Vallitalea longa: one gene and its partner. The main gene of each other region encodes a partner of the protein of the gene in region 2 in a complex. Links are inferred from orthologs where the notes say so. Each region holds a gene or a part of one and is shown on either strand. Other genes may lie near its edges.

Region 1 (11,964 bases), on a different replicon or contig from region 2:
ATTATGGCAAGAGAATTAGGAATAGTCAATTCGAAAGATACAGTTGTAATAACTGCTGGGGTTCCACTTGCAGAAGGTAGTAAAACTAATTTAATGAAAGTTCAAATAGTAGAATAATTATTTTCCCACCTTAAAATTAACTTATACTAATTAAAGTTTTAGTATACATAGGTAATGATAAGGTGGGTATTTTTTCATTCATTTTGTTTGTTTTTACCAAAAAATGTTGATTGAGCTATAGACCAGTTGTTTTATCTATGGTAATATTATTATGAAATGACATTAATTTATTGCTTGGAGGCATCTTATGAGAAATCAAATCAACTTATTAGTTAAAGTATCGAATATGTATTATTATGAAAATTTAACTCAATCTGAAATAGCTAATGCTTTATATATTTCTCGTTCAAAGGTTTCAAGACTGATTCAAGAAGCTAGAGAAAACGGTATTGTAGAAATAATTATTCACGGACCAAATGAAAGAAATACTTATTTAGAAGAACAACTAAAGAAAAGGTTTCATTTAAAAGATGCTCATGTGTTATTAGGATGCAATATTGAGACAGATCAGATGTTAAGTGGTATTGGAACATTAGCTAATGAGTATGTTGACTCATTATTGAAGCCTAATACAATTATAGGCATATCAAGAGGAAAAACTATGAAAAATGTTATTAACACTATTTCTCCAAGTAAGAAGATTCCCATTACAGTAGTTCAATTAGTTGGTTCAACCAATAGCAATGATCCTAGTATTGAAGGCCCAGAAATAGCTAGACAATTTGCTAATGCTTATGGAGGAAGTTATTATTATTTATTTACTCCATTATTTCTTGAAGATAAAAATGCAAGAGAAGTCCTAATGAAGACAGTAGCTGTAGCTGAAACATTAAATTTATCTGAAGCAGCTAATATTATTCTTACAGGATTAGGTTTCCTATCAGCTGATGACCTAAGCCTTCTTTGGAATGGTTTTTTAGAACAAGAAGAGATATTTAATCTTCGTTCAAAAGGAGCAATAGGGCATATTTGTGGCTATTACTATGATATTAACGGTAATATTATTGATACCAAAATTCATAAAAGCATTATTGGGCTTGATATAAAGAAGATAATCAAAAAAGAATATGTAATAGGTGTTGCTGGAGGAGCATCCAAGATAAAGTCTATTTATGGTGCTTTAAAAGGAGAACTAATCAACGTACTTGTAACAGATGAAAAATCTGCACTTAATGTTATAACTATGGATTCATATGGTTCCATTTAGTTAATTGACTGTTCTATATAACTATGCTAAATAAAATTAGCAGTAGTATATTCATAAATTGTTATTTATTCATTTTTTATGGCTCTTAATGGTACAAGTTATTGATAATAAATTCAAATATAATATATACTACTTTCTTAAATGAAGGTAGTTTTTTTATTAATTAGGATAGTACTACTTTCTATTATTCTCGCCTTACAATTTTGAATCATTGATTAATTCTGCATAATAATCTGCACAAATGTGCAATATTTTACTAATTAGAAATTATGTTACCTCTGAACATATGTTGATGTTTAACAAAAATATGGGTATATGTATAAAATAATATATATATATTGACCAAAAAGGTATTGTAATATATACTTATCACAAGTTAATAGTAAATATTTATGGTTGGAGGTTATAACATGATTGATTTAGATAGAAATCCAATAGGCATCTATGAAAAAGCCATTCCATCCTATTATACTTGGGAAGAACGTTTGATAGCTGCTAAAATTGCTGGATATGATTATGTAGAGATATCAATAGATGAAAGTGATGAAAGATTAAACAGATTAGAATGGAATAGTAAACAGAGAAAAGAACTAGCCGATGCCATACATAGAACTGGAGTTAGGATTCCTAGTATGTGCTTAAGTGGTCACCGTAGATATCCACTTGGAAGTGAAAATGACCAGATAAGAAATGAAGCTCTAAATATAATGAAAAAGGCAATCCAATTTGCATCAGATGTAGGTATTAATGTAATTCAAATTGCTGGATACGATGTTTTTTATGAAAAAAGCAATGAGAAGACCATACAAAGATTCTACGAAGGATTAAAAAAAAGTATTGAATGGGCTAGTAAAGCCAATATAATACTTGCTATGGAAGTAATGGATTATAAATTCACAGGATCTGTCAAAAAGATAATGGACTATGTAAAAGAATTTAATTCACCTTATTTTCAAGTCTATCCAGATTTGGGTAACATCTCTGCTTGGGGCAATGATATAGCAAAAGATTTACAATGTGGTGATGGACATATAGTTGCTGTTCATGCGAAAGATACTTTGCCAGGGGAATTCAGAAGAGTCGATTTTGGAAAAGGATGTGTAGATTTTGTTGAAGGTTTTACACAATTAAATAGAATGAATTATCAAGGACCTATATTGGTTGAGATGTGGGTAGATGATTCTGCTGATTTCATGCAGATTATTACAGATGCAAGAAAATGGATAATTAACAAAATGAATAAAGCTGGTATGAAAATATAGAAAGAAGTGGAAATTATGTTGGAATCTCTTAAAGAAGAAGTTTTACAAGCTAATCTTGAATTACCTAAAAAAGGTTTGGTTACTTATACTTGGGGAAATGTTAGTGGTATTGACCGTAGTAAAGGTTTAATTGTAATAAAACCAAGTGGTGTACCTTACGATGAGATGACTATAAATGATTTGGTAGTTATTGATTTAAAAGGAAATATAGTAGAAGGACATCTGAACCCTTCGTCTGATGCACCTACACATGTCGTATTATATGATAAATTTCCTGATATATGTGGTGTTGTGCATAATCATTCTAGCTGGGCAACAACTTGGGCGCAGGCAGGTAGAAGAATACCAGCACTTGGGACAACACATGCCGATTATTTTTACGGATATATTCCAGTAACAAGAGAAATGAATTCAGATGAGATACAAGGACAATATGAAGAACAAACAGGTAAAGTTATTGTTGAAACTTTTAAAGAATATAATCCAATGGATATGCCAGGAGTTATAGTGAGAAATCATGGGCCATTCACTTGGGGCAAGAATGCTTCAGAAGCTGTACATAATGCTGTTGTACTAGAAGAAATAGCAAAAATGGCATATCATGCATATCAATTGACACCAGGTTTAGAGCCTATAAGTGATGTATTATTAGATAAACATTTTTTTAGGAAACACGGTAAAGACGCATATTATGGACAAAAATAGAGGAGTGTATTAAATGGTAAAAAGTTTGATAGAGATAACAAATGAAACAGGATTACATGCAAGACCAGCAAGTGAATTTGTTAAGGTTGCTAAGAATTACAAAAGTGATGTTTTCCTTCAGAAAGAAGATAAGAAAATAAATGCAAAAAGTATATTAGGTATATTGGCATTATGCTTAAACAAAGGTTCAAAGGCTGAGATTATAGTAGATGGTGAAGATGAGGGAATGGCAATGGAAGCGCTTACTGATTTAATTAATAATATGGTTGAATAAGGAGGAGGTGCAATATGAAAGGGATTGGAGCTTCACAAGGAATTGCCATAGGAAAAGTATTTCTACTTGAAAAAGTTGAAGTAATTCCAAATGATACTAAGATTGATATGGATTCTGTTGAGGATGAACTTAATAGATTAGAAAAAGCTAAGGAAAAAACGAAAGACCAATTAAGTAAACTTTATGATGATACTATTGCAAAAGTAGGAGAAAAAGAAGCAAGTATATTTGATGCACATTTAATGCTCATAGATGATCCCATACTTGAACATAAGTTCAAAGGATATGTTTCAAATAATTTCTATGTAGCTGAAACAGCAGTTAGGTTGGCTATGAATGAGGTTAGTCATATGTTTGAAGAATTAGATGACGAATATCTTAGAGAAAGAGCAGGCGATGTTATTGATGTCTGTACAAGACTAATTTATAACTTAGCTGAAGTTGAAATTGTGAATTTACAAGATTTGTCTGAAGAAGTAATTGTGGTATCTAAAAATTTGACACCTTCTGATACAGTTTCCATGAATTTCAATAAAGTTTTAGGTTTTGCAACTGATATGGGAGGTAAAACATCTCATGTGGCTATTATAGCTAGAAGTCTTGAAATACCTGCTGTAGTAGGAATGAAGAATATTTTTTCAAAAGTGGAAAATGATGACATTCTAATAATAGATGGTTGTGATGGAACGGTAATTATTAACCCTACAGAAGAAGAAATAACAATATATAGATCAAAACAGAAAGAACTAAAAGAAGAAAAAAATGAATTACAGAAGTTAGCTGATAAAGAAGCTATAACTATAGATGGAAGAAGAGTAAAGATAGCAGCTAATGTTGGAATAGAAAAAGATGTTTATAATGCTTTGAAAAATGGAGCAGAGGCTATTGGATTGTACAGAACAGAATTTCAATATATGGATAGGGTATCTTTACCTACGGAAAGTGAATTATTTGAAGCCTATAAAAATGTTGCTGTAAAAATGGGTGATAAGCAAGTTATTGTTAGAACTTTTGATATTGGAGGAGATAAGCATATTAATTATCTCAACTGTCCTCAAGAAATGAATCCTTTTCTAGGGTATAGAGCAATAAGATTGTGTCTTGATAGAAAAGATATATTTAAAACCCAGCTGAAAGCAATCTTAAGAGCAAGTAATTATGGAAATTTAATGATTATGTATCCAATGATTACACATATTGAACAAGTGAGACAGGCAAACGAAATATTAAATCAAGCAAAATTAGAGTTACATAATCAAAAAATAAAGTTTAATAGAAATATTGAAGTAGGTATTATGATAGAGACTCCAGCAGCTGCTACAATAGCTGACCTACTAATAAAAGAAGTGGATTTCTTTAGCATAGGAACAAATGATCTTACTCAATATACAATAGCTGTGGATAGAGGTAATCAAAAAATTGAATACTTGTATAATTCATATCATCCGGCGGTATTAAGGCTTATTAAAAAAGTAATTGATGAATCACATAAGGCAGGTAAATGGACAGGTATGTGTGGTGAATTTGCTGGAGATGAGAAAGCTGCTGTATTATTGCTTGGACTTGGATTAGATGAATTCAGTATGAGTCCTACATCAATGACTAAAGTCAAAAGAATAATTCGTAAATGTAATTATTCAAGTTCTAAAAAAATAGCAGAAGACTTATTGAATATCAGCAGCGTAGATGAAGTGGAAAATTATTTAGATAATTACATAAATAATAATAATTTGAAAGAAGGTTGAATAAATGAACGTTAATGATGTTTCAAGAGATTCTTGGATTTTAAGTCAATTTCCAGAATGGGGAACTTGGCTTAATGAAGAGATAGAACAAGAAGTTGTGAAACCAGGTACTTTTTGTATGTGGTGGTTAGGATGTACCGGTATTTGGTTGAAATCAGAACAAAATACCAATTTGTGTATAGATTTATGGGTGAAAAGTGGTAAAAGAACAAAAGCTAATCCCTTTATGAAAAAACAACATCAGCATCAACGAATGATTGGGTGTGTTGATTTGCAACCAAATCTTAGAAATTCACCTTGTGTAATTGATCCTTTTGCAATTAAAGAAGTTGATGCAATATTTGCTACTCATCACCATGGTGACCATATTGATATACATGTGGCGGCAGCTATTATGCAAAACTGTAAGGAAGATGTAAAATTCATAGGACCACAGGCTTGTGTAGACCTTTGGACAGAGTGGGGAGTACCAAGAGAACGGTGTGTAATTGTAAAACCAGGAGATACTGTAAAAGTAAAAGATGTAGAAGTTATTGTTCTTGATTCATTTGATAGAACAGAATTGGTTACTGCACCAAAAGGTGTAATTCTGAAAGATAAAATGCCTCAGGATATGGACAAACTTGCTGTCAATTATTTGTTTAAAACATCTGGAGGAAATCTATATCATAGTGGAGATTCCCACTATTCAAATTATTATGCTAAACATGGAAATGACCATAAGATTGATGTTGCTCTTGGATCATATGGTGAAAATCCAAGAGGTATGACTGATAAAATGACATCATCAGATATCTTAAGAATGGCTGAATCATTAAATACAGAAGTAATTATTCCTTTTCATCATGATATATGGACAAACTTCATGGCAGATCCGAAAGAGATACAAATATTGTGGAAAATGAGAAAGGACAGATTACAATATAAGTTCAAACCATTCATATGGGAAGTTGGAGGTAAGTTTACTTATCCTGCTGACAAAGATAAAATGGAATATCACCACGATAGAGGATTCCATGATGCATTTGCCATAGAACCAGATCTACCATTTAAGTCTCTGTTATAGTGACTACATTAGTATTATAACTACCAATAAACATTATAAATTACTTAAAGAGGAGATATTTTATGGATACTTTAAATTTTATATTCACACAAATTTTGGGAGAAGCATATATACTTTTGGCATTAGTTACATTAATTGGTTATATAGCACTGAAGGAACCTTTATCCAAAGCTATAGCAGGTTCAATAAAAACTGCTGTGGGTGTTCTGGTTTTAGGTGTAGGTTCTTCAAAACTTACTAGTACATTTGGAGGATTATTGGATGCTTTAAATGATAAGTTCGGAATGACAGGTGTTCTACTAGATACATATAGTACGATGGTAGCAACAAATGATAAATTAGGTGAGTTTGTAACTTGGACTGTATATACAATGTTAGGGGCTTTCATCATTAACATTATTTTAGTAGCTCTTAGAAAATATACCAAGATTCGTGCAGTATTTTTAACAGGTAATGTAATGCTTATTCAAACGGCTATTTCAACATTTATAGTTTATAACTTTTTACATACATCAATGTTAGTGACGGTATTAATAGCTAGTAGTATTACCGCTTTGTATTGGGGTATTATGTCTACATTACTAATTAAACCAGTTAAAGAAATCAGTGGAGGAGCAGATTTTACAATTGGTCATCAACAGATGTTAGGTAGCTTGATAGCTTATAAAATCGCACCTAAAATAGGTAACAAAGATGATGATATTGAAAGAATAAAATTACCAAATTGGCTTTCTATATTTCAGGATAATGTGGTAGCTTCATCTATAGTTTTACTATTTTTCGTGACAATTTTAATGGTTGCATTAGGTAAAGAAACAGTTACAACTATGGCGGGGGGTACTAATTGGATAATATATATTGTTAAGACTGGCCTTACTTTAGCTGTATCTTTATATATATTATTAACAGGTGTAAGGATGTTTGTGTCAGAGTTAATGTATTCTTTTCAAGGTATATCAGAGAAGATTCTACCTGGTGCAGTAGTAGCTGTAGACTGTGCAGCAGTATTTGGATTTGCGCCAAAAGCTGTGTTATTAGGTTTTGTTGGTGGTGCTATCGGTATGATTTTCGGTGTAGTGGGATTAATTGTAGTTGGTTCACCAATATTGATTATACCAGGATTCATACCTATGTTTTTTGATAATGCAGTAATAGGTATATTTGCTAATAAACGTGGTGGTTGGAAAGCAACATTAATTATAACGTTCTGCTCTGGAATAATTCAAGTAGTGGGAAGTGGATTAGCAGCATCTGCTTTAGGTATTAATGCTTGGCAAGGAAGTTTTGACTGGGCAACAATTTGGTTAGGAATTATATATATATTTAAATGTATCGGTAGTTTTTTAGGTATTTGTTAATAGAAATAGATAAAGGTTTACAATATAATAATAAAATAATAGATAGGTGGTATATTATATGATTAGAATACTTTCAATATGTGGAAATGGAATGGGTACAAGTACAATAATTAAAATTAAAGTTAAAGGTATCTGTAAGAAATTAGGAATTGATGTAGTAGTTGATTCGTGTTCAGCAGGTGAAGCTGCATCATTCACTAGTAATACTGATTTAATAATAACTACACCAGAATGGGGAAAAATGATCAGATATCCTGAAGGTACAGTGTTAATTACTCTTGTTAATTTAATGGATGAAAAAACTTTGACTGATAAATTGGTTAATACGGTAAAAGAAAATTTCCCAGATGAAATAAACTAGAAATGAGGGTTAGGATGTTAAGAGAGTTACTTGAGCAAAATGACTTAATACGTACTAATATAAATGTAAAAGATTGGGAAGAAGCAGTAGAACAAGGTGTTGAATTATTACACAATGCTGGTTTTGTTGATGATAGATACAGTAAATCAATAATTGAAGGTACCAAAAAACATGGTCCTTATTATGTTATATGTCCTAGAGTCGCAATGCCACATTCAAGGCCTGAAGATGGAGTTAAAAAGAACGGAATTTCGATTATGACACTTGAGGAACCTGTCAATTTTGGTAATCCTGATAATGATCCAGTTAGTATTATTATAAGTTTGTCAGCTACTGACAATGTATCTCATTTAGAAATGATGCAAGATATTGTCACAACAATATCTGTAGAAGATAATATTGATAAAATCGAAGAAGCTAATACTAATAATGATATTCTTAATATATTTTAATATGTACTGGAGGTTATTTGCGTGAAAAGTTATGAAATAATGAAACGAAATATTGAATTCAAATGTCCCGAACGTATTGGCCTTAGATTTAATAGCCTAGGAGTAAGTGATGTTTATAGAATCTATACACAAATTCCAAGATCTCTTAGGGAAGATAGAGATATAAAAATCAATATGAACAAGAAACCTCGTCCATTCAAAAATTTCATGGATGAATGGGGTTGCGGATGGGATAAAGATGCTAATACAGGTAGTGGTGATATGGGTATGGTTGTCGACAATCCATTAAAAGATTGGTCTATGCTTGATGATTTACCAATACCAGATCCTTATGCAGAAGGTAGATTTGATGGACTAGAAGAGGCTTTAGAATCTGCAGGTGATAAATACATACAGCTGAATAGCCCTCAATGTTTATTTGAGAGGATGCACTTTCTAAGAGGTTTTGAGAATCTACTTATGGATATTTATACTGAGCCTGATAAAGTTAAGAAATTAGCAGATAAGGTGATTGATTATCAGATTGGTATTGTAAAAGAGGCATACCGTTTATCAGAAGGAAGGATAAATTGTTTTGATACAACAGATGACTGGGGTACACAAAATAGTTTATTGATATCACCTGATCTATGGCGTGAAATATTTAAACCTAGATATAAAAGACTTATGGATGTTATTAAAGAATGTGGTATGCATATTAGATTCCATACAGATGGTAAAGTTAATGACTTAATGGAAGATTTTATTGAGCTTGGTTTTGATATCGTTAATATACATCAACCACAGCTATTAGGCATAGAAGAAATTGGAGAAAAGTATGCTGGAAGGATTTGTTTTGAAGCATCAATAGATATACAAGCTACACTTCCAACAGGAGACAAAAAAGCTATTGAAGATGAAGTGAAAAAACTTATAGAATATTGGTCAACTCCTAAAGGTGGATTGATTGCTGTAGAATACAGGTATCTTGATGCCATAGGTGCAACTAAAGAATCTCTTCAATTTGCGCTAGAATGTTTTCAAAAACATGGTAAATTATAAATAAGATTAAAGGTCTTGATTTTTTAAAATATAGTAGAATATTAGTTAGATTGACACCTTTGTATAGTGGAGGAACATATGAAAATTAATAAGAAAGTACTAGGTAATTTAGAAAGAGTTTATGCAACAAACATAATGAATATAGACAATGAATATAATTATTTAATTGCAACAGAAGGAAAAGGTTCATGCCTTAGATTTGATGAAAATTATAATAAGTCTATAGTCTGGGACAATCCAGGTGGAACAATGAACATAATTCCTGTTCCTAATAAAGAAAAAGAATTTATCGCTACTCAGAATTTTTTCCCTACCTTTGATGCAAAAGAATCAAGAATTGTCCATGCTGTTTTACAGTATGATAAAACTTGGAAAATTACACCAATAATGAAGATACCTTATCTGCATAGATTTGATATAATAGACGTAAATGGTGAAATATATTTTATAGGTTCAACTCTTTGTGAAGGTAAAGAATTTAAAGATGACTGGACTAAACCTGGTAAAGTGTATATTGGTAAATTGAATGATAATATAACTGAACCTTTTGATATTAAGCCTATATTAGAGGGTATAACCAAGAATCATGGATTCTGTAATGGTATATGGAACGGTAAAAGAACTATTTTAGTATCAGGCAGTGAAGGAGTATTTGCTATATATGTACCTGAAAATGGAGATGGAGAATGGAAGACAGAGCAATTATTATCTCATGAAGTAAGTGATATTGCTACTTGTGACATTGATAATGATGGTGTAATGGAATTAGCCACTATTGAGGCATTTCATGGTGATAAAGGCATTATCTATAAAAAAGTTGATGGTAAACTTAAGCCTATTTATTCTTATTCTTATGAATTCGGACATGTAATTTGGGGTGGTAAGATTCTTAATGAACCTGCATTCATTATTGGTGGAAGAAAAGGTAAAATGGAACTCATGTGCTTCAAGATGGATAAAACAGGTAATATTAATTCGACATTAATTGATAATACTGGAGGACCAAGTAATATATCTGTGGTTAATATGGATGATAAAGATGTCATATTAGCTGCTAATCGCCAAGTTGGAGAAATAGCTGTTTATGAATTAACTAAGTGAAAAATGATTTGAAATTTATATAAGGATAGTTCTGCTATTGGAATTTGAATAATAAGAGTTACAGGTATAGTAAATAATTAGCTATAAATATTATTTATTATACCTGTTTTTTATTTGTAGTGAAATCTTACTTTTGAGTTATAACTTTCTTAATTATACAACCATTTTCATCACAAATATATGCTATTTCGTTTTCAAGAGGCTTACCTTCATCAAGTTGCATCATGCTATCAAGTGTAGTAGTTGCAATGTTATTTAAAGCTTCTTTTGTAAAATAAGCTTGGTGAGAAGTAATTAGCACGTTAGGGAAAGTTAGTAGCCTAGACAATACATCATCATTAACTCCTGAAACAGAGAAATCTTCATAGAAATATTTATCTTCTTCTTCATATACATCTAATGCAGCACTTCCTATTTTATATTCTTTCAATCCTTCAATTAAATCCTTTGTATTAATTAATTTGCCTCTTCCAGTATTAACTATCATTGCTCCTTTTTTCATTTTGTTAATACTGTTAGCATTAATAATATATTCTGTATCTTTAGTTAATGGGCAATGTAGAGAAATAATGTCACTTTCTATGAATAACTCATCTAGTGAAACGTAGCTGAAGCCTAGTTCTTCTGCTGATCTAGTATCTGGATATAAATCATAAGCAATAACATTACATTCAAATCCTTTTAGAATTTTTATTAGTATTTTAGCTATCTTGCCAGTACCTATTATACCTACAGTCTTCTGATACATATCAAATCCTAATAATCCACTCAAAGAGAAGTTAAGGTCTTTTGTTCTAGTGTGAGACTTGTGTATTTTTCTATTTAAGGTTAACATCATGGATACTGTAAATTCTGCTATAGCATGAGGTGAATAAGCTGGTACATGAACAATGTGTATTTTATCTCTTGCTGCTTTGAAATCAACATTATTGTATCCTGCACAACGTAGTGCAATTAATTTAACCCCGTATTCATGTAATTTATTTATAACCAAGGAAGAAGCTTTGTCTTGAACGAATATTGAAACTACATCGAAACCTTCTGTAAGCTTAACTGTTTTATCATTCAAACGTTCTTCAAAATATATTATCTCAAATCCATATTTTTTATTTAATTCTTGAAAAATTTCCTTATCATATGGTTTAGTATCAAAAAAAGCAATTTTTAACATAGTAGTCACCTCTTAGTATATATTTTATTTAATTAGGTAATTTTATTCATTACTAATAAATAATAATTATTATTAACTAAACATAATTATAAAGTAATGTATTTTATAAGTCAATAACTAATTAAAAAAGGTTATTATCTATTTAATTTATAGCATCAATA
Region 2 (12,034 bases):
TTGGTTTGCTCTCAGCCCTGAGACTGCTCTAGATAAACTACTTATTGAAGACACATTATCACCTCTGTTATTATGTATATTTATTAAATTTATCGTATCAATCATTTCTATATTCCGTACAATCATGTCTAGTCAAAAATTGTGGAATCCGCAACTGCTCAACTTATTTAAATTTGCATTTTTCTGAAATTGGACTACCTATATTTATTTTTAAAAGTTAAGTATTAAGAGTTATAAGCTATCTTCATATAATCTATACTTATACCTCTTAATACTCAACCAAAAAACATTCCATCAATTATTGTTTTGCATCAAAGAATCTCTTGCCATCATGGTCATTGCATATATAACCCTGCGATTCATAGTTGCTATTAGTGATAGAACTATTACTTTGTATAGCATTCATAGTAAAATCTATATAATCTAATGATTCTTTCAATAATATCTTATTCCTATCATTGATTCTCTGTAATTTCTCTACTATTTCCTTAATCTCATCTTTTAGATTATTTAGTTTGATATGTTCTTGTTCTTGCTTGACTAATAAATCTGCTAAATTACTTATAGTTAGTTCCTCAGCGTTTTTATTGGTTACTATAGCTATATCATCAATTATTTCTTCTCTTTTTCTATCTGTTTTAATAACAGAACCTGCAATTTCTTGTTCTCTGTTGGTAAGTTCATTAAGAGTAGTTATATCACCCTGTATTATTGTTTCTGTTTTTTCTTCACCTATAGAGAGTAAATCTTCATAACAATTTTTTTCTTTTTCTAAAGTTGTTATTAAATCTTCTATTAAGCTAGCCAATGTGCTCAATCCTTTCAAAAAAATTATCTTATGTCACTTATAGTTAGATTAATAATAATAACAAACCTATCTTCTTTTATCAAAATATCTGTCTATTATCTTATCTGCAACTTCTTTAGCAGTAACATCATATGATCCGGACTGCATACGTTTTTTGATGTCATTCACTTTATCATATCTTATGTCAGGAGTATTCTTAACTGCTTTTTTTGCGATTTGGAGTTCTTTAGCTACATCTGATATTGCTAATGAATCTTTTTCCTTTTTAATTTTTGATACTTTGGATATTCTATCTGTGGCATTAACTTTATAAGCATTGTTAATATTTTTTATACCATTGATTCTCATGATAGAACACGTCCTTCCATTTTTTTCTCTAACATATTTTAATTATATGTTGTTTTCAATTATTTTATCGGCAATCCTAGCAATATTATTTAGGATTATATTTAAAAAAGTGATTACTACCATTCTTAATACTTGAAAGTAGTATTTTTCTATATTTATAGATAAATTTTGATTACTATTATATGCGTTAATTATAACTGATTGCAATAAAACAGACTGACTATAAGCCAGCCTACTTATTGTTCAATAAATAATCTTAAATCCATATATCTTTTGATGAATTTAACGCAAACTATCTTTATTCAGATAACGCATCTTGTTTTTAACTTTATCTGCCTTTAGTTTTTCGATTTTTTCCTTATCATATGCTCCATTCAAATTATGTTGAATATCATGTTTACATTGATCACAGTATCTACCAGTCCTAATGGTTTTCCCACATAATTCACACTCGATACCTATTGCAGATCCTTCTGCAAAAATCAATCGTTCTTCACGAACCCATTGATGAATCAATTTCATTGAGACATCACAATCATCTGCTACCTGTGATATATTAGCACTTGGGTTATCTCTTATGTATTTCTTGGTCACTTGGAACTGGTCCTCTAGGTTACTTTTACATGCAGGACATATTGGTACTCCTGTTATATAATTAAATATTTTCCCACATTTTACACAATTCCTTACGTTCATATGCAAAACACCTCCGTATTAAAATCCTTTGCCTATTGCTAAAGTAATAAAAAATACTTCTTTTGCTCCATTTCTCAATAATTCCTTTGATAAACTATCAATAGTATTCCCTGTAGTATATATATCGTCACAAATCAAAACTCTCTTATCTTTTATTTGATTTGGTTTTACTACCTTGAACACTTTTTTCATGTTATTGGATCTTTCTTTATCAGAGAGATTTTTCTGAGCTTTCGTATTTATCGTTCTTATGACACAATTAGAACTATAGGGTATATTTAGAAATTTCCCTATATTCTTACCGATAATATCAGCTTGGTTATAACCTCTTTTTCTCTCTTTATTAATATGTAGCGGTACAGGAATTATTAAGTCAATAAAAGCTTCTGATATTTCTCTTTTATATAATGTTACTACTTCCTTAGAGAATATTTTACCATAATTCTTGTTATTATTGTATTTAAATCTTCGTAAAGCTTTTTTTATTTCACCAGAATATAACCATAAAGCCCACCCTCTAGTATAGCTGTGTTCATTTTTGGTGCAATCATAACAGTAATCCTCCATTTCATTATCTAAAGGTTTACTACATTTTTTACAACGAGGTTCTGTTACATATGGGAGTTCTTCAACGCATGAATCACAAATCCTTTCTTCTTCATTTATAGGTATTATGTTCATGCATATGGGACAACGTTTCGGATAAATTATATTTAACAATTCATTACCTAATTTATCTATTTTCATATTGTTCACTACCTATACTTTATATAGTAGAAATATCTAACATCCTAAGTTAGTCTTTTGGAACGTAATAATGACGAACTAAAACCCTGAGTAAATTATCAAATAATAGCTTCACTCATTGTATCATATACCTCTTTTAATCTTAATTGTAGTGTAGAATAACGTTCTATCTCTTTGTCGTTATCTATCATTTGATAGATAGTAGTATCCAACCCAACTATTACCACATATTTCTTAGCACGAGTAACAGCAGTATATAACAAATTCCTTATAAGAAGCATAGATGGTCCTGTAAGTAAAGGAATTACCACAACTGGATATTCACTTCCCTGTGATTTATGAATGGTTACAGCATAAGCCAACTCTAACTCCTCAAGATTAGCGTATTCATATTCAGCTACCTTATCATCTTCAAATTTCACTTTTAACTTGTTAGTATATTGATTTATTTCACTAATGATTCCTATATCGCCATTAAATACTCCTATACCTTCATCAATAGTGAAATTATAATCATTTTTGACTTGCCATGCCAGATTATAATTATTCTTAATCTGCATGACTTTATCTCCTTCTCTAAAAAGAATATCACGAAATATTTTTTCATTCTTATCTTTATTTGGTGGATTCAATGTTTCTTGTAATACCTTATTGAGATTAATTGTTCCAAGGAGTCCTTTTCTCATAGGTGAAAGGATCTGTATTCCATCAAAAGTTGAACATTTAGCAAACTTTGGTAATCTGGTTTTAGTCAAAGTTTTGATTTGTTCTAGTATCGCTGCTGCGGTCGACCTTTTGATATAGAAGAAATCACTTTTTTTATTGGAAAGATCAATGTGTTCTCCAGAATTTATCTTATGCGCATTCATTATAATTGCACTTTCCCTTGCTTGTCTGAATATTTTTTCTAACTTGACAACTTTCACTCTCTTACTTTCTATAATATCTTTTAATACATTTCCTGGTCCAACAGATGGTAATTGGTCTTTATCTCCAACAATTATAAGTCTTGTCCCTGGAATCAATGCTTTCAATAAACTATTCATAAGAACGATATCAACCATAGATGCTTCATCAACTATTAATGCATCACATTCCAAAGGATTATCTTCATGTTTTTCAAATCTATTATTATTATCATCACTATTCATGAAAGATATTTCTAGTAATCTGTGTATAGTCTGTGCTTGTCTTCCCGTAGCTTCTGTCATTCTTTTGGCTGCTCTGCCTGTAGGTGCTGCTAACAATACATCCAACCCTTGTCTTTCCAGTAGTTCAATAATTGAATTAATCGTTGTGGTTTTACCAGTACCTGGGCCACCAGTTATTACTATAACACCATTGCTGATACCCTCTTTTATAGCTTCTTTTTGATAATCATCAAAACTTATGTTAGAAGTTTCCTCTATATCGTCAATCTCCTTATCTACACCACTAGGTAATTCATAATCAAATTGTGCAAGATCATATATTTTTCTAGCCACATTTAATTCAAGATGATAGAACATCATATTATAGGTTATGCTATTATCATCAACCTCTTTTGTTATTACTTGTTTATTGATCTGCAATTCTATCAAAGCATTTTCAATCAATTCATAAGGAACCAATAACATCTCTTCAGCTTTATCAATGAGATCATTTCTAGGCAAATAGGTATGACCATTAATGGAAGCTCTATTCAATAGGTACATAACACCAGCCTTGACTCTATTAATAGAATCACGATGTATTCCCATTTTCATAGCTATTTCATCAGCTGTCTTGAATCCTATTCCTATAATGTCTTCAGCAAGTTTGTAAGGATTGTTGCCGACTATATCCATAGTCCGTTCTTTATATTTATTATATATTTTTATAGAATATGTTAAGGAGATTCCGTATTCTTGTAAAAATATAACCGTTTTTCTCATTTCTCGTTGTTCATAGAAAACTTCTGCTACGTCTCTAGCTTTATTTTCACTTATCCCTTTAACAGTAGCTAAGGTATGTGGCTCTTCTTCAATTATTCTGAATGAATCATCACCGAATTTCTTAACTATTCTCTTAGCTAAAGCAGGTCCTATTCCTTTAATAGCTCCTGATGATAGGTATCTCAATACTGAATGCCTGTCTTTTGGTATGAAACTCTGATAAGTCTCTATTTGAAATTGTCTTCCATAAGTATGATGCGAAACGTATTCTCCTACTGCTCTTATCTGTTCCCCTTCAGAAACTGAAAGCATAGTACCTACACAAGTTATATCCTCTTCTTCGGTACTTACTTCACATACACAATATCCGTTGTTTTCATTCTTATAGATTATCTCTTCAATTATTCCTTCAATAACCTGCTGATTTTCCATTAAATCACCTTTAATATTATTTATATCATTATTAAATTATTTTATCATATATGAATATTAAAGACAATTATTGTATTTATCGAATATGTAGTAGGACTTTCGTATAAGACCAAAAAGGCATAGGTATCTCTTCCACTTTTCATTGTGCAAAACAAACCTATTACCCTTTATTTCCTGATTAGCAGCATTCAAAACCTGTAGCTATCAAATATCTTGTCCTTAAAAATATATTTTTTCCATGGAATTATATTATCATCTGATATTATGACTATACTATTTAATAGTATTAACTATTAACTGTATATCCTCTAAATAAGAAAAGGACTAGTATCTCTACCAGTCCTTTTCAAGAGGGTCTTGAATTAGATGCATCAATTTTTGCATAGCTTTATTTTCATCAATTCCATCAATGATGATTTTTATTCTATCATCCTTAACTAATTCCGATGTCAGTACACTAATAATACTTTTTGCATTAACAGACTTGTCTTCAGCAATTATTGTTATACTGGATTGAAATTTTGATGCTTGATTTACGAAATATGCACATGGTCTTGCATGAAAATCATATTTCAATACAACCTCTTTAATAAGCATATTAATCACTACTTTAATTTTATTTTCATTATAACCTCATCTTCAACTAATTTATTCATATTACTTGGAGAAATGCTTTTGACTCTTTCCATATTGGTAATTATTATAGGTGTAATTATATCTTTACCTTTTTCTTTAATCAATTCCAGGTCCATTCTCATTAACGAGTCACCTTTTTTTACTTCCTGTTGTTCCTTGATTAACCTTTCAAAACCTTCACCTTTTAGTTCTACGGTATCTACTCCCATATGTATCATAATCTCTAATCCTTCTCTTGTAACTAAACCTAAAGCATGATTAGTGGGAAATATCTGAACTATCTTACCGTCACATGGTGCTTTAATAATACCATTATGTGGTAGAAATGCAATACCATCTCCAATCATCCTAGAAGCAAAAACTTCATCTGGTACTTTATCAAGTTCTAAAACTTTGCCTCTAGCTGGAATATATATTAGGATATCTTTTTGTTTTTTCAATATATTAAACATTTTTTCCTCCTAGGATTATTGCTATTATTGATAGTTAAACGATTTTTTTCATTTCATCAACTACAAGCTCTGCTTTTGGTCCTACAACAACTTGCATATTCTTCTTATTAGGTCTTAAGACTCCGGAAGCTCCTAATTTCTTCAATTCATCATCGTCAACTATTGATGAATCATTCAATGTTAGACGTAATCTAGTAATACATGCATCTATTGACTTAATATTCCTGCTGCCACCCAATGCAGCAACAAATTCTGCAGCTATACCTGCAAGACCTAATTCTGATATCAAAGCATCAATATTAGCACCGGCTTCATCTAATCTACCTGGTGTAGGTAAATTAAGCTTTTTGATGACAAATACGAAAACAAAGTAGTATATCGCACCAAAACCCAAGCCTATAAGTATTAATATTAATGGATTAGTAGCTAGTTTGAAATAGAGAACATAATCTATGAAACCTGCCGAGAAAGTGAATCCATGCAGGATACCTATTATATTACAGAGAATCAATGATATACCTGTAAACAAAGCGTGTAAAACGTATAATACTGGTGCTAAGAATATAAAACTATATTCTAATGGTTCTGTAACACCTGTTAAAAATGATGTTAATGCAAGAGAAATTATCATCGATCCCACTAGCGCTTTATTTGATTTCTTAGCGCAATTATACATAGCAAGACCTGCCGCTGGAAGGGCAAACATCATTATTGGATAGAATCCTGCCATATATATACCAGCAGATGGGTCACCTGCTAGATACCTAGCATAATCTCCTCTTACTATTTCTCCTGCTGCGTTAGTGAATTCCCCGAAGTTCATCCAGAATATGTTGTTAAGGATATGATGCAATCCTGTAGGTATCAACAGTCTATTGAAAAATCCGTAAATTCCTGCTCCTACTGCTCCTGAATTGATAACAAACTTACCGAACATATCTAACCCTTTTGCAATAAAAGGCCATACTAAAGAAAAAATTAATGATAAAGGTACCGCAGCTACAGATGTTGCTAATGGTACAATAGGTTTTCCTAACTTATTATTTCTTAATTTATTATATATATAGGCTGTAACAGCACCTGTTATTATTCCTCCTAGAACTCCAATATCTGTTCCTGGAGCCATAGCATTAATTCCTCCCACAACCATAAAATATGCTAATGCACCAGAAAAAGCAGCAGTACTGCTCTTGTTTACTGATAAACCTAGAGCTACACCAATAGCAAACAATAATGCTAGATTCGCAAAAACTACATCCCCTGCATTACTTATAAATGGAACATTAAGCACGTCTGGCTGACCTAAACGTAATAATATACCAGCTGCAGGTAAAACTGCTATTGGAAGCATCAAAGCTGTACCTAATCTTTGTAATTTACTAAATACTTGCATTCTAAATCCTCCTCAATCTTTTTTATAGTAATTTAGATTTCTAGAATAATCTTTCTAGTGGTATCCATGCATAACCAAAAATGAGTGCTAATATTATACATGTAAAAGCTGTAACTATTGGTACAAATCTTTTTCCCCCGAAAAATGCTAGCCACGTAGGTAATTGCACATTTTTGTATTTGTTATACAAAAAGCCTGCTGCAAGACCTGCAAGAATACCAGCAACTATTCCCATGTTATTGGCTTCATTGATAGTAGTAACACCCTTATCCAGAACAAAATAACCTAACGCAGCAGATAATACAACCGCACCATGATCTTCTGTAGATATTGCTATGGCTACTATTATAGCTACAATAATAGGAAGATTAGCAAATACTTCTTTTCCCAATCCTTCAAAGAAAGGAATGTTCAGAACAAATGGCTGTCCTAACAGCAATAAAATCCCCGCTACCAGTAAAGCACCTACCGGTAGCAGTAAAGCACTTTTACGTTTCTTTGTAACTTCAACATTGTTACTCATAAAAACTCCTCCTTGTATCTTTATAATTTAATATAAAAAAGACATAAACTCATAACAAAAAGAATGACATGGTCATCTTTCATATATAAGCTTATGCCTGCATTACCAGTAACACGCTTCTATAATACCCTAATCTAATTTCTTAATCTTTCAATATGTAATGCCAAAAAACCCTTCTCATCTTTAGATACTACTATACCTTTTTCGGCTTCAATTATTTTCGCTACCTTTTCAGCTATATGGTAAGCTTTATCAAGCTTAGCAATTATATCATCCAGTAGAGGATTAACTATTTCTTTGTTATTTTCAGATCTTGTTATACTTTGTTTTAAATGTATTATGAGTCTCTTGTACATTGTAAGATTTTTGTCTATATTATAGCCTATTTCTTTTTCTATTAGCTGTAATACAGTATTTAATAACCTGGTATCTTTAATTGTATGCTTTATATCTTTACGTTGTCTGCTTGAGTATAGATGCAAAGCTATATACCCTACTTCATCGTCAGGTATGGTAACACCCAAACGTTTAAATAATAAAGATTTTCCCTTTAATGCAATATCATATTCATCTTTGTACATGGTTTTAATTTCATATAAGAACGGATTAGAGAACACCATTCCTTGTTTTAATCGCTCTAGAGCAAAACCTACATGATCGACCAATGCAATATGTATATGCTCATCTAAATGTCCTAATTCCTTTTCCGCCAATAATATTATTTCTTCTACTACCCCTATAACTTTCCTATCAATTGCATTTACTAATTGTATGTATTCTTCTTTTAGTACACCTTGTGAGTTACTATAAACTTTTTGAATCCTGCTGTCGTTTATATAAGCAATTTTATCCGTTTTCTTACCAAAACCAATTCCTTTACCAATAAGAATCATTTCCTGATTATTGGTATTTCTAGCAAGAATCACATTATTATTTAGTGCTTTAATGATATGATAAGCATTTTCTTGACTCACAACTGCATCCTCCAATCAGATTCTACTTAAATTATAGACGCTATGCCTCACAAAAGATTAAGTTAACCCTAAAATACAGCTTTTCTATTTTATAGACAAAAGAATCTTTTACCTTTAACTAAGAAACTTTATTATTTCATCTTTATTTTTTAATTCTATAGCTTTATTGATTAGGGTTTTATCTCTGCTTATTTGTCTTATGTATTTCCTTATACTCAAGACATCTTTGGAAACGACACTTAACTCATCTATTCCTAAACTAATCCACAAAGGTAATAATGTTTCATCAGATGCAGCTTCACCGCAGATGGAAACTTCTATACCTTCTCTATGAGCATTATCTACTACCATCTTTATACTTTTTATAATGGCAGGATTATATGGTGTATATAGATAGCTTATTTTTGTATTCATTCTATCTACTGCACAGGTATATTGAATTAAGTCATTACTTCCAATACTAAAGAAATCAACTTCTTTCGCTAAATGATTAGAATTAAATACAGCTGCTGGTGTTTCTATCATGATACCTATTTTAATTCCTTTATTATATCTTATGTTTCTGGTTTCTAATTCTTTCTTAGCTTTTTCCAAAAAACTCATAGCCTGTATGAGTTCGTTATAAGAAGTAATCATAGGAAACATAACTTTTATATTAGTATCTGCTGATGCCCTAAGTATGGCCTTTAATTGAGTCAACAGAAGTTTTTGTTCTTGTAAACAATATCTGATTGCCCTATTACCTAGAAAAGGATTCAATTCTTTTTCGATGTTAATATAACTGATTTCCTTGTCTCCACCAACATCTAGAGTACGAATAATCACTTCTTTACCTTCTAGCATATTCCCGATTTTATTATAAACTTTGTATTGCTCATCTTCTGAAGGCGGCTTAATTCTATTCATATATAGAAACTCAGTCCTGAATAGACCTATACCTTCACCATCATTTGTCAGAACTTCTTGAATATCATCAACAGAAGCAATGTTACAATATAATTTTATTTTATAGCCATCTTCTGTTTGGGTACTACATCCAATTAGAGATTTTTCTTGTACAAGTTCTGCTTTACGTTCATCTATTAATTTATTATACTCTTCTATTTGTTGTTTCTTAGGCTCTAGGATTATTTTCCCTATAGTTCCATCAATTATTATCTCTTGATTATCATCAATAATATCAGTAATTTTTTCTATACCTGTAACTGCTGGTATCCCAAGAGTTCTTGCAATTATTGCTGTATGAGACGTTTTACCTCCTGTTTCTGTAACAATTCCCATGACTTTATTTTTATCCATTGTCAAAGTATCCGATGGTGTAAGTTCTCTGGCAACAAGAATTATATTATCATTAATTTCTGTCAATGAATTTTCAGTATTGCCCATTAGATTATCAAGAATTCTTTTTCCTATATCCTGTAAATCCAAAGCTCTTTCTTTAAAATATTCATTATCCATGTTTTTAAATATATCTATGTACTCTTTTACAGTCTCATCTACTGCCCACTCAGCATTATTTCCTAATTCTATTTTATTGATTATACTTTCTTTCAAATCTGGATCTTCTATCATTGATATATGTGCTGTTATTATATCAGCTTTATCTTCGATGTTATCTATATGCTTTAATTTCAAATTTTGCAATTGCTCAATACTATTCTTTATTGCTTTTTCTATCTTTAATTTTTCATAACTAGTATCAACATTATTTCTCTGATCTATATTGTATTCATTAGGCTTATAACAATAAACAGGTCCTATACCATAGCCAGATGACGCATTTATTCCAAATAACTCTTTCATTTTCTACTCCTATTCTTTGAAATCATTAACTATTAATTTTTCTAGAGCGTACATGGCTTCTTTTTCATCATTACCATCTATTTCAATAAATATTGAATCATTTTCCAATACTCCCAATGATAACACTTGTAAAAATTTCTTACCATCAGCTATTTTCGTATCTTTTATTACTTTGATATCTGAATCAAAGCTTTTAGATTTATTTATGAATATTGTAACAGGTCTTGCGTGTAAACCTGTTTCTGACTTAATAATAAAACTCCTTTTAATCATTTAATCACCTCATGACTATTAATTTAGTAATTTTAGCAACAAAAAAGGCATAAACCAATAGAACAAAGGTTCATGCCTGCTATACAGTAACACACCAATAACTTCAAAGTTATTATTTGTTATATTTTATCACCTATATGAGCCATTGTCAATAGCCATATTTATATATTTTAATTATTAGATTAATACTAATTCAATTGCTGATTACATTACCTAATTAATGGAGATTATATTTACAAAAATTTACTTAATATAACATTTCGCATAATAGAAAGACCTAAATCCATTTTAATCGAGATTTAAGTCTAATAATAATTCTTATATAATTATTACTGTGTAAACAAGCCAACGATACTTTTAAAGAAATTATTGACAAAAGGTATATTATAGATTATTGGTATAAAAAGAGCGGGTATAAGATTAATAGTCTTTATTTTCTTTATTTCTAGAATATTAATGCCTGTACTAAAAATCAGTATTCCACCAATAATAGATATTTGACCAAGTATTTCTGGTGTAGCATATGCTCCTATGAACTGAGCCAATAGAAATATTGAACCTTGCCATATGAATAGAATGATTCCTGATATCATGATACCAATGCCAAAAGTTGTAGCTAGTATCATGGATGTTATTCCATCTAACATTGCATTGGTAAAGAGCAGTGTATTATCACCTTTTAATGCGCTTTCTATAGGACCTAATATTGATAGTGTTCCTACACAAAAAAGAAGTACCGCAGTTGTTAATCCTTCGATCAACTTCTTATCATTGTTATCATTTACTTTGTTTCCAGTAAATTTCTTCTCTAATCTGTTAACCTTCTCTTCAATATCTATACTTTCTCCTATCAATCCACCTATTACCATACTTGCAATAAATAAAAGTGGCTCACTGCTATTAGAAAGATTTTTGACTATCCACGTAATTCCAAGGGAAATAGCTACAAGCCCTATGGCCTGCAATAGTATTACTTTCTTTTTCTCTTTAATACCTTTTTTGAAAATAGTACCAATTAAACTTCCTATAATTATTG

What was found.
Region 1: the proteins of QMG30_RS04910 (region 2) and ptsP are in contact, whole or in part, in an NMR structure (PDB 2MP0), measured with the Escherichia coli proteins. The link is inferred for Vallitalea longa from one-to-one orthologs.

What each region holds. Positions count from the first base shown.
Region 1 is NZ_BRLB01000006.1:66,656-78,619, forward strand. The notes cover bases 2,961-5,887. They hold ptsP (phosphoenolpyruvate--protein phosphotransferase), read left to right. Parts: upstream 2,961-3,522; coding sequence 3,523-5,253; downstream 5,254-5,887. Other genes in these bases: araD (L-ribulose-5-phosphate 4-epimerase), read left to right, coding at 2,961-3,234; QMG30_RS11780 (HPr family phosphocarrier protein), read left to right, coding at 3,248-3,508; ulaG (L-ascorbate 6-phosphate lactonase), read left to right, coding at 5,258-5,887. In the rest of the region: pyk (pyruvate kinase), read left to right, coding at 1-117; QMG30_RS11765 (sugar-binding transcriptional regulator), read left to right, coding at 308-1,267; QMG30_RS11770 (L-ribulose-5-phosphate 3-epimerase), read left to right, coding at 1,678-2,529; more of araD, read left to right, coding at 2,545-2,960; more of ulaG, read left to right, coding at 5,888-6,319; QMG30_RS11795 (PTS ascorbate transporter subunit IIC), read left to right, coding at 6,382-7,677; QMG30_RS11800 (PTS sugar transporter subunit IIB), read left to right, coding at 7,736-8,038; QMG30_RS11805 (PTS sugar transporter subunit IIA), read left to right, coding at 8,053-8,490; QMG30_RS11810 (uroporphyrinogen decarboxylase family protein), read left to right, coding at 8,512-9,531; QMG30_RS11815 (hypothetical protein), read left to right, coding at 9,610-10,632; QMG30_RS11820 (2-hydroxyacid dehydrogenase), read right to left, coding at 10,760-11,803. UniProt on the Escherichia coli protein: General (non sugar-specific) component of the phosphoenolpyruvate-dependent sugar phosphotransferase system (sugar PTS).
Region 2 is NZ_BRLB01000001.1:1,116,897-1,128,930, forward strand. Bases 4,292-7,288 are described here. They hold QMG30_RS04910 (PTS sugar transporter subunit IIA), read right to left. Parts: upstream 6,033-7,288; coding sequence 5,550-6,032; downstream 4,292-5,549. Other genes in these bases: recD2 (SF1B family DNA helicase RecD2), read right to left, coding at 4,292-4,944; QMG30_RS04905 (HPr family phosphocarrier protein), read right to left, coding at 5,278-5,520; QMG30_RS04915 (PTS transporter subunit EIIC), read right to left, coding at 6,067-7,288. In the rest of the region: flagellar hook-associated protein FlgK, read right to left, coding at 1-54; QMG30_RS04880 (flagellar protein FlgN), read right to left, coding at 299-808; flagellar biosynthesis anti-sigma factor FlgM, read right to left, coding at 875-1,156; QMG30_RS04890 (flagellar protein), read right to left, coding at 1,439-1,852; QMG30_RS04895 (ComF family protein), read right to left, coding at 1,871-2,599; more of recD2, read right to left, coding at 2,698-4,291; more of QMG30_RS04915, read right to left, coding at 7,289-7,425; QMG30_RS04920 (PTS transporter subunit EIIC), read right to left, coding at 7,466-7,948; QMG30_RS04925 (PRD domain-containing protein), read right to left, coding at 8,083-8,922; ptsP (phosphoenolpyruvate--protein phosphotransferase), read right to left, coding at 9,037-10,725; QMG30_RS04935 (HPr family phosphocarrier protein), read right to left, coding at 10,735-10,998; QMG30_RS04940 (DUF554 domain-containing protein), read right to left, coding at 11,328-12,034. UniProt on the Escherichia coli protein: The phosphoenolpyruvate-dependent sugar phosphotransferase system (sugar PTS), a major carbohydrate active transport system, catalyzes the phosphorylation of incoming sugar substrates concomitantly with their translocation across the cell membrane.